DNA from 3 places in the Paenibacillus nitricinens genome. Region 1 is predicted to be linked to each of the others. Evidence: riboswitches for the same ligand, from Rfam matches in the RefSeq annotation. Region 1 holds a riboswitch; each other region holds the start of a gene.
What was found. Region 1 has a riboswitch for cyclic di-GMP ahead of ACN6KS_RS04885 (glycosyl hydrolase). Riboswitches for the same ligand answer to the same signal wherever they lie in the genome.

Region 1 (2,271 bases):
TGATACAAAGCCAACTGGGAAGTCATGTGCCGATTATCGTTGAACCGGAGCGTAGGGATACTTTTCCGGCCATCGCCTTAACAGCTACCTATCTTTATTCGGTTGCAGGTGTTTCTCCAGCGGAGACGATAGCCATTTTGCCTGTTGATCCTTATGTAGAAGCATCCTTTTTCGATACCATAGCTATGCTTGAGGGGACCATGCTGGAAAGCGGAGCAAATCTGGCACTAATGGGTGTTGTTCCTGAACATGCCTCAGAGAAATACGGATATATCATTCCTACCACTGAAGAGGCGGGGGGGAATGGTTTTATGAAGGTGAGTCACTTTCAAGAGAAACCAGACCGCATACAAGCAGAACAGCTCATCGAACAAAATGCATTGTGGAATTGCGGAGTGTTTGCCTTCCGTTTAGGCTACTTGTTAGATATTTTGCAGCGTAAAGGGTTGCCTTTAGGATATGAAGAATTGCAGAAGCAGTATAAGCTATTGTCTTCCATCAGCTTTGATTATGAGGTGGTGGAGAAAGAAGAACATATTGTGGTGCAGCCTTATGATGGATTCTGGAAGGATCTTGGAACTTGGAATACGCTGACAGAGGAAATGAGCAGCAAGCATGTAGGAAAAGGTTTTGTGACGGCGGATTCTGAGGGGACTTGCTTGATTAATGAGCTGGATATTCCGATTACGGTAATTGGTGCGAAGGATCTGATCATCGCGGCTAGCCCGGATGGTATTCTGGTTACCCATAAAGCTGAGAGCCCACGGATTAAAGAAGTGCTGAAGACCTTTGAACAGAGACCGATGTATGAGGAACGCCGCTGGGGTCATTACAAAGTTATTGATTATGTGAAATACGACGAGGGTAATGAAGTGCTGACCAAACGGATTTTTATATCCGAGGGGAATAATATCAGCTATCAATTACATCGCAAGCGTAGTGAAATTTGGACAATCGTCAGCGGCGAAGCAAGTATTGTGCTGAATGAGAAGAAACATAATGTGAAGGCTGGGGACGTGGTACGTATCCCGGAAGGAACGAAGCACGCGATCCTTGCTTTGACGGATGTTGAGTTTATAGAGGTACAGACGGGTTCTGAGTTAGTAGAAGAAGATAATATTCGTATTACTTTAGACTGGAATGATATAGAACTACAACAATTCATTTCATAGGTCTAACCTATCTATTTAACCAATCTGAAATTTCTTTAAACAGGTAAATTGACTCAATTATCAAAAAAAGTCATAAAAACACTAAATATATCATTAATTGTCGTCGATACTTACGGTAAGAGAGATTATTTCTCTTAAATTGAAAAGGCAAACCTATCGAAAGGTAGGGACGCAAAGCTATAGGGCCTTCGAAAGAGTGGCAGCCTGGCTACCGAAAGGGAGATTATTTTGAAAGCTTACCGTACGTATCGATTATTTGGCGCATTTCTGTCACTCGTCCTGTTTCTGACTGCACTTCCGCTTACTGTTGGAATTTCGCCGTCTGTTGTCATAGCTGCTTCAAATTCTGGTACCCCAGTTACCCCAGGAGCCTCACCCGAAGCCGTAAAGCTGCTTAACTATCTTTACTCGATTTCAGGAAAAGGTATTATTGCTGGTCAACATGACTATTTAGAAAGTCCAGATGAAATTAACAATATGCTGAAGGGAACAAGCGGACAGTACGCAGCTCTTCACGGTTATGAACTGGGCGCGATCAGTGGCCAGTCCGAAGGAACGATGGCCTGGCAGCGTCAAAATGTGGTGAACAGCGCCATCAACTGGAATAAAGCGGGCGGGATCGTAGCTATGACTTTTCATGCTAACCTGCCAGGCACCGCTTATGACTGGGGTAATGTGAAAAAAACGCTTAGCCAAAGTGAGTTCGATAGTTACGTTACACCGGGTACCAAGCAATATAACAGTCTGATCGCTGAACTTGATAAGGTAGCAGTCTCCCTAAAGAGCTTACGTGATGCCAACGTTCCGGTACTTTGGAGACCCTATCATGAAATGAACGGAAACTGGTTCTGGTGGGGGAAGAAAAACAACTTTTCAAAACTTTGGAATGTTATGTATGACCGTTTTGTTAACGTTCATAAATTAAATAATTTGTTATGGGTATGGAGTCCGAATGCTCCGAATGTTTGGTCAGATCCTTATGCGTCAACTTATCCAGGAGCAGATAAAGTAGATATTCTGGCAGCAGATATATACGAAAATGATTACCAGCAAAAATACTATGATAGCTTGTTGAGTCTAGCCGCTGGCAAACCGATTG
Region 2 (2,271 bases), 3.3 Mb from region 1:
GATCAATATGATTTAGGTAGCACACTAGGTTATCACGTAGATCACCAGTGACTGGTATCGTTTTGGAGAACAAGATTTTTCCAACAAAGGTCGGATCAATATCAAATTGAATTAATGTTGTCGGGTGATTCTCCCGTTTTAGGTTACAGACGGTCATATCACTTAATCGTGATCCTAGAACTATAAATAGATCACTTTTATTCAACAGGTCATCCCCGTGGGTGCAACCTCCAACACCAATAGGACCATGATAGAGTGGGTGATCCCAAACCATAGCCCCTTTACCACCAGGTGATGTTACTACTGGTATATTAAAAGTTTCAGCGAGCTGAATAAGCTGGCTATGCGCCCCAGATCGATTGACCCCTTTACCTGCAATAATCAAAGGATTCTTTGAGGCATTGATAGCATCAACTACTCTGTCGATATTCGCTAGACTTACTAGAGATTCGCGTTCGGGAATTACAATATTGCACTCTTCCAATCCTTCTGTCTGTACATCAAACGGCACACAAAGATGAACAGGCCCACGTTGGTTAAGAGCAATTGAAATCGCATGATTAAAAATAGTACTAAAGTGATCACCGCGTTCAATAAGTTTACTGAACAAGGTGGCAGGTCTGAACATCTCCGCTAAATCAGCTAAGTAAGAGGAAGAGTCCTGACATTGGGGGATTCCAAGCTCTTTAATAGATTGGTGGCCCGTAATAAACAGCACTGGCAAGTTGTTGGCTTTCGCATGTGCTGCTGCTGTAAGCAGGTTAGTTCCGCCTGGACCAGAAGTACCAAATGCTACGCCTAGATTACCAGTTTTCAGCGCGTATCCAGCTGCTGCGAATCCGGAGCTGGATTCATGTCTCCCTGGAATAAATTCAATACCATAGTCTACCATCTTAAGAACTACGGGACAAATCGATTTACCAATGATCCCAAAAGAATGGGTCACTCCGAGGTTACGTAGTGCTTCCGCCATATAATCTGCGACTGTCTTCAAAAGATACACCTCACAAGTTGATTAATATTTATTATGTTATTGATCTTTCGAAGTGATCTGATTGATCAATAAACTCAAAAATAGAAAACCTGTGCTCCGAAAAAGGGCACAGGTTGGTGGCGTAAATCGCCGTAAAGACTGAACAATAGTTCAGCCGTCCCGGGTCCTTAGCAACCTGGCAATCATGGCCTCAGAGTAAAAATGAGGCTGTAGATCCATGGTTTTGCGTCATCCTCTTTCGAAGATTTTGCCTATATTAATTTAAAATTTATAAGAATAATTTTCCTTTACAATATATTCCTTGGGATCATCCTTTGTCAATATATTATCGCAAATTAACTCGAATTTTGACGAAAGTCTTGTCAAACCTATGAAATAATAGAAAATAAACCGTCCCCTAAGACAAACTTAGAGGACGGTTTATGGCTTGGTTTATTCGTTATGCAAGTTGTTTAAAACTTGAAGATATGGATCGTTTTCTGTAGATTAAATACGGCCTGTGTCATTTTCTCAGTTTCTTCTGCGACGGACTGCAGGGCATTAATTTGTTCATTCATTGCAGCCGATACTTCTTCGGTGCCAGCAGCAGTTTCCTGAGTGATTGCAGATATATTTTCTATTGCACCTGAGATTTTCAAGGCACTTTCCAGCATAAGATCACTTTCAGAAGAGAAGGAAGAGATCTGCTCGGTAATATACTGCACACTTTGTACAATTTGAGCAAAGATATGAGCAGATTGAGTGATCATCTCATTCTGTACCTGTACGACTTCTTCGTTGATAGCGATATTGTCAATCGCTTGTTTAATATCAGTTTCAATGCTCCGAACTAAACCAAAGACTTCCTTTGTTGAAGCCGTTGATTCCTCGGCAAGCTTACGGACCTCCTGTGCGACTACTGCAAATCCTCGACCATGTTCTCCGGCACGTGCTGCTTCGATGGAGGCATTCAGCGATAACAGGTTAGTCTGTTCAGCGATCTCAGTGATGGTCTTTGTGATCATCGTTATTCCGCGAGCATTATGAGACAAGGCCTCGATAGTATCCGCTACTTTTTGAGTAGCCTGGATGTTTTTGCGCATGCCTTCAGCTTGAGTATCTACGGATTGGCGCCCTTGTTCAACTAGTTCTAATGTATGTATTGAACGTCTGTTCATTTCTTTCGTTGAGTTCGTATAATTGGAGACTTTATTCTCAATATCTTTAATAGATTCTGTCATTTCAGCGATATCCGTAGATATTTCATTTGCCCCAAGAGCTAGCTCATTTGACGAAGA
Region 3 (2,271 bases), 690 kb from region 1:
CATTTTCCAAAAAGATGTGTTGACACTGACTTGGGATTTCTTTGCTAAGCAATCCGCTGGAGTCGCTAGATAATCTAATAAGTCTTCCATTCGAAGAGCAGCAGATTCTTATTCCGGAAAGCGGATAAGTAGATGCTGCTTTTCTCTTTACAATAAACTTTGTCGAATTTATCGATATTTGCTATACTAATAACAAAAAATACGGAGGGGCGTCAGCATAGTGGCACAAAATATGGGCCAACGTATCCAGCATCTCCGCCTAGAAAAGGGATTCTCCCTATCTGAGCTTGCGGACAGAGCGGATGTTGCTAAATCGTATCTTAGCAATGTGGAGAGAAACATCCAATCCAATCCTTCCATCCAGTTTATCGAAAAGATCGCCGATGCGCTTCAGGTATCCATCCATGCTTTGCTCTATGGAGAGCCTAATGATGCTGAGGAATCGCCTTTAGATTCGGAATGGTTCCGATTGGTGCAGGAAGCTATGGCCTCAGGCATAAGCAAACGCGAATTCAAGGAGTTTCTGGACTACCAGAAATGGCGCCTGGATCAGAAGGACTAATCCTTCATCTGATCTAATAAGATCCTCTTCTACTCATACTATCAAACATAAACGCCTTCGCCCTCCTAACATGGATGGCCTAGGCGTTTTATATTCTAACCATGTATCGTGTACAACTTATAGAAAAAGGACACAGCGATTTATCGCCATGCCCTTTTTCGGTATATAACGCTCTAATGTATTACTGCACGGCTTGCACAGTCTTCTCCTGAAAGAATCGACGAATTTCATCTGCCTTTATGCCAGCCTTCTTAGCTGCTAATAATAAATGTACCCACTCTACGTCTACATCAATAACCTGCTGTTCTCTGTTGCTTCCCTGGTTGGACTTGTCCAAAAAATCTCCTCCTAAGATTTTACGTCCCCAGGCAATCCGGCTGTCATAGTATTTCTACCTTAGACCCGCGACTTTGTGCCCCTGTCTTTCGGCAGGTTTACCTTTTACTGGACCCTTTACACGAAAGGATCTACTTCAAAAAGGATGAAAAACGCTAACTGCAATAACATTATACTATACTAAAGTGGAAAAGTGTGTCGATTTCTGATTAGTTTTTCCATTAAAAAACAAAAAATAGAAGCTCTTTTCTGTGATATCTTGTCCTATTAACACGATACTCGTCCTATTCATAAAATTAATTAAGACAATATAATGATGCTTCCTTCCCTATTAGTTAAAAATAAGGATATTAGAATCATTTTAGTGGGCCTTAGGAATGGGTAATGAGAAGAAACAGCGTTCTTTTCATTAGAACAAGCTAACCCATACCATTTTGCGAACGTATTGGACGAAAGAATGAATTGATTACACGTGTGGAAAGTAGCACAATAAGATGAGAAATGAAACCGCAATCATCACAGCTCCAGTAAGCGTTGACACAAAATGTCACGTATGGAGTTCATCCGTTAAGGAGGATGTATTCATGGCAGCCAAAGAGCCCTATAACGAATCCATTTGGAGTAAGTATTACGGACCCAATTTAGGCTACATTCAAGAAAGATATGAACAGTTTGTGAAAGATCCATCCACCGTAGAGAATAATTATCGCGAGCTTTTTACAAATTCGGGTCCCCCACCCCTAACACCGGACAGCGAACCGGCTCCACAGCCTCGCATTTCGGGAGACACCGAATGGCTTAGAAAGGCAGTAAGAGCTTCCAAGCTAATCGCTAATATTCGTATATATGGCCATATGGCCGCTGATATTGATCCGCTTGAGCGTGATCACAATCCCATGGCTAAATATCTCGAACTCGAAACCTATGAGCTGACTCGTGAGGATCTGATCGCACTACCTGCCACGCTCATTTGGGAGAATGCCCCGAATGATGTGCATACCGGATGGGATGCAGTTCAGCGTATGCGTCAGGCTTACACCAAGACGATCGCCTATGAATTCGGGCATGTGCATGAAGAAGAAGAACTGAAATGGTTGAACAGACAGGCAGAATCCACAAGCTCACCAGCGCCTTTAAATAATACAGAACGTAAAGAGCTGCTAAACCGCCTGATCCAAGTCGAGCAATTCGAAACCTTCCTCCACAAAACCTTTGTGGGTCAGAAGCGTTTCAGCTTGGAAGGCAATGACGCTCTCGTACCGATGCTCGATGAAATCGTACGCGCTGCTGCGCATGACGGTGCAGAGCATATTCTGATGGGCATGGCGCATCGTGGTCGCCTCAACGTTCTTGCCCATATTTTGGGCAAACCT

Region 2: another riboswitch for cyclic di-GMP. It lies ahead of ACN6KS_RS20650 (thiamine pyrophosphate-binding protein); the one in region 1 lies ahead of ACN6KS_RS04885 (glycosyl hydrolase).
Region 3: another riboswitch for cyclic di-GMP. It lies ahead of ACN6KS_RS01845 (anti-repressor SinI family protein); the one in region 1 lies ahead of ACN6KS_RS04885 (glycosyl hydrolase).

The regions. Positions count from the first base shown of each region.
Region 1 is NZ_CP183948.1:1,100,898-1,103,168, forward strand. It holds gene ACN6KS_RS04880 (sugar phosphate nucleotidyltransferase) at 1-1,172, shown strand, start outside; cyclic di-GMP riboswitch class I at 1,309-1,388, shown strand; gene ACN6KS_RS04885 (glycosyl hydrolase) at 1,401-2,271, shown strand, end outside.
Region 2 is NZ_CP183948.1:4,632,123-4,634,393, reverse strand. It holds gene ACN6KS_RS20650 (thiamine pyrophosphate-binding protein) at 1-1,003, opposite strand, end outside; cyclic di-GMP riboswitch class I at 1,161-1,256, opposite strand; gene ACN6KS_RS20645 (methyl-accepting chemotaxis protein) at 1,447-2,271, opposite strand, start outside.
Region 3 is NZ_CP183948.1:415,094-417,364, reverse strand. It holds gene ACN6KS_RS01855 (TasA family protein) at 1-73, shown strand, start outside; gene ACN6KS_RS01850 (helix-turn-helix domain-containing protein) at 233-562, shown strand; gene ACN6KS_RS01845 (anti-repressor SinI family protein) at 744-899, opposite strand; cyclic di-GMP riboswitch class I at 927-1,011, opposite strand; gene ACN6KS_RS01840 (2-oxoglutarate dehydrogenase E1 component) at 1,483-2,271, shown strand, end outside.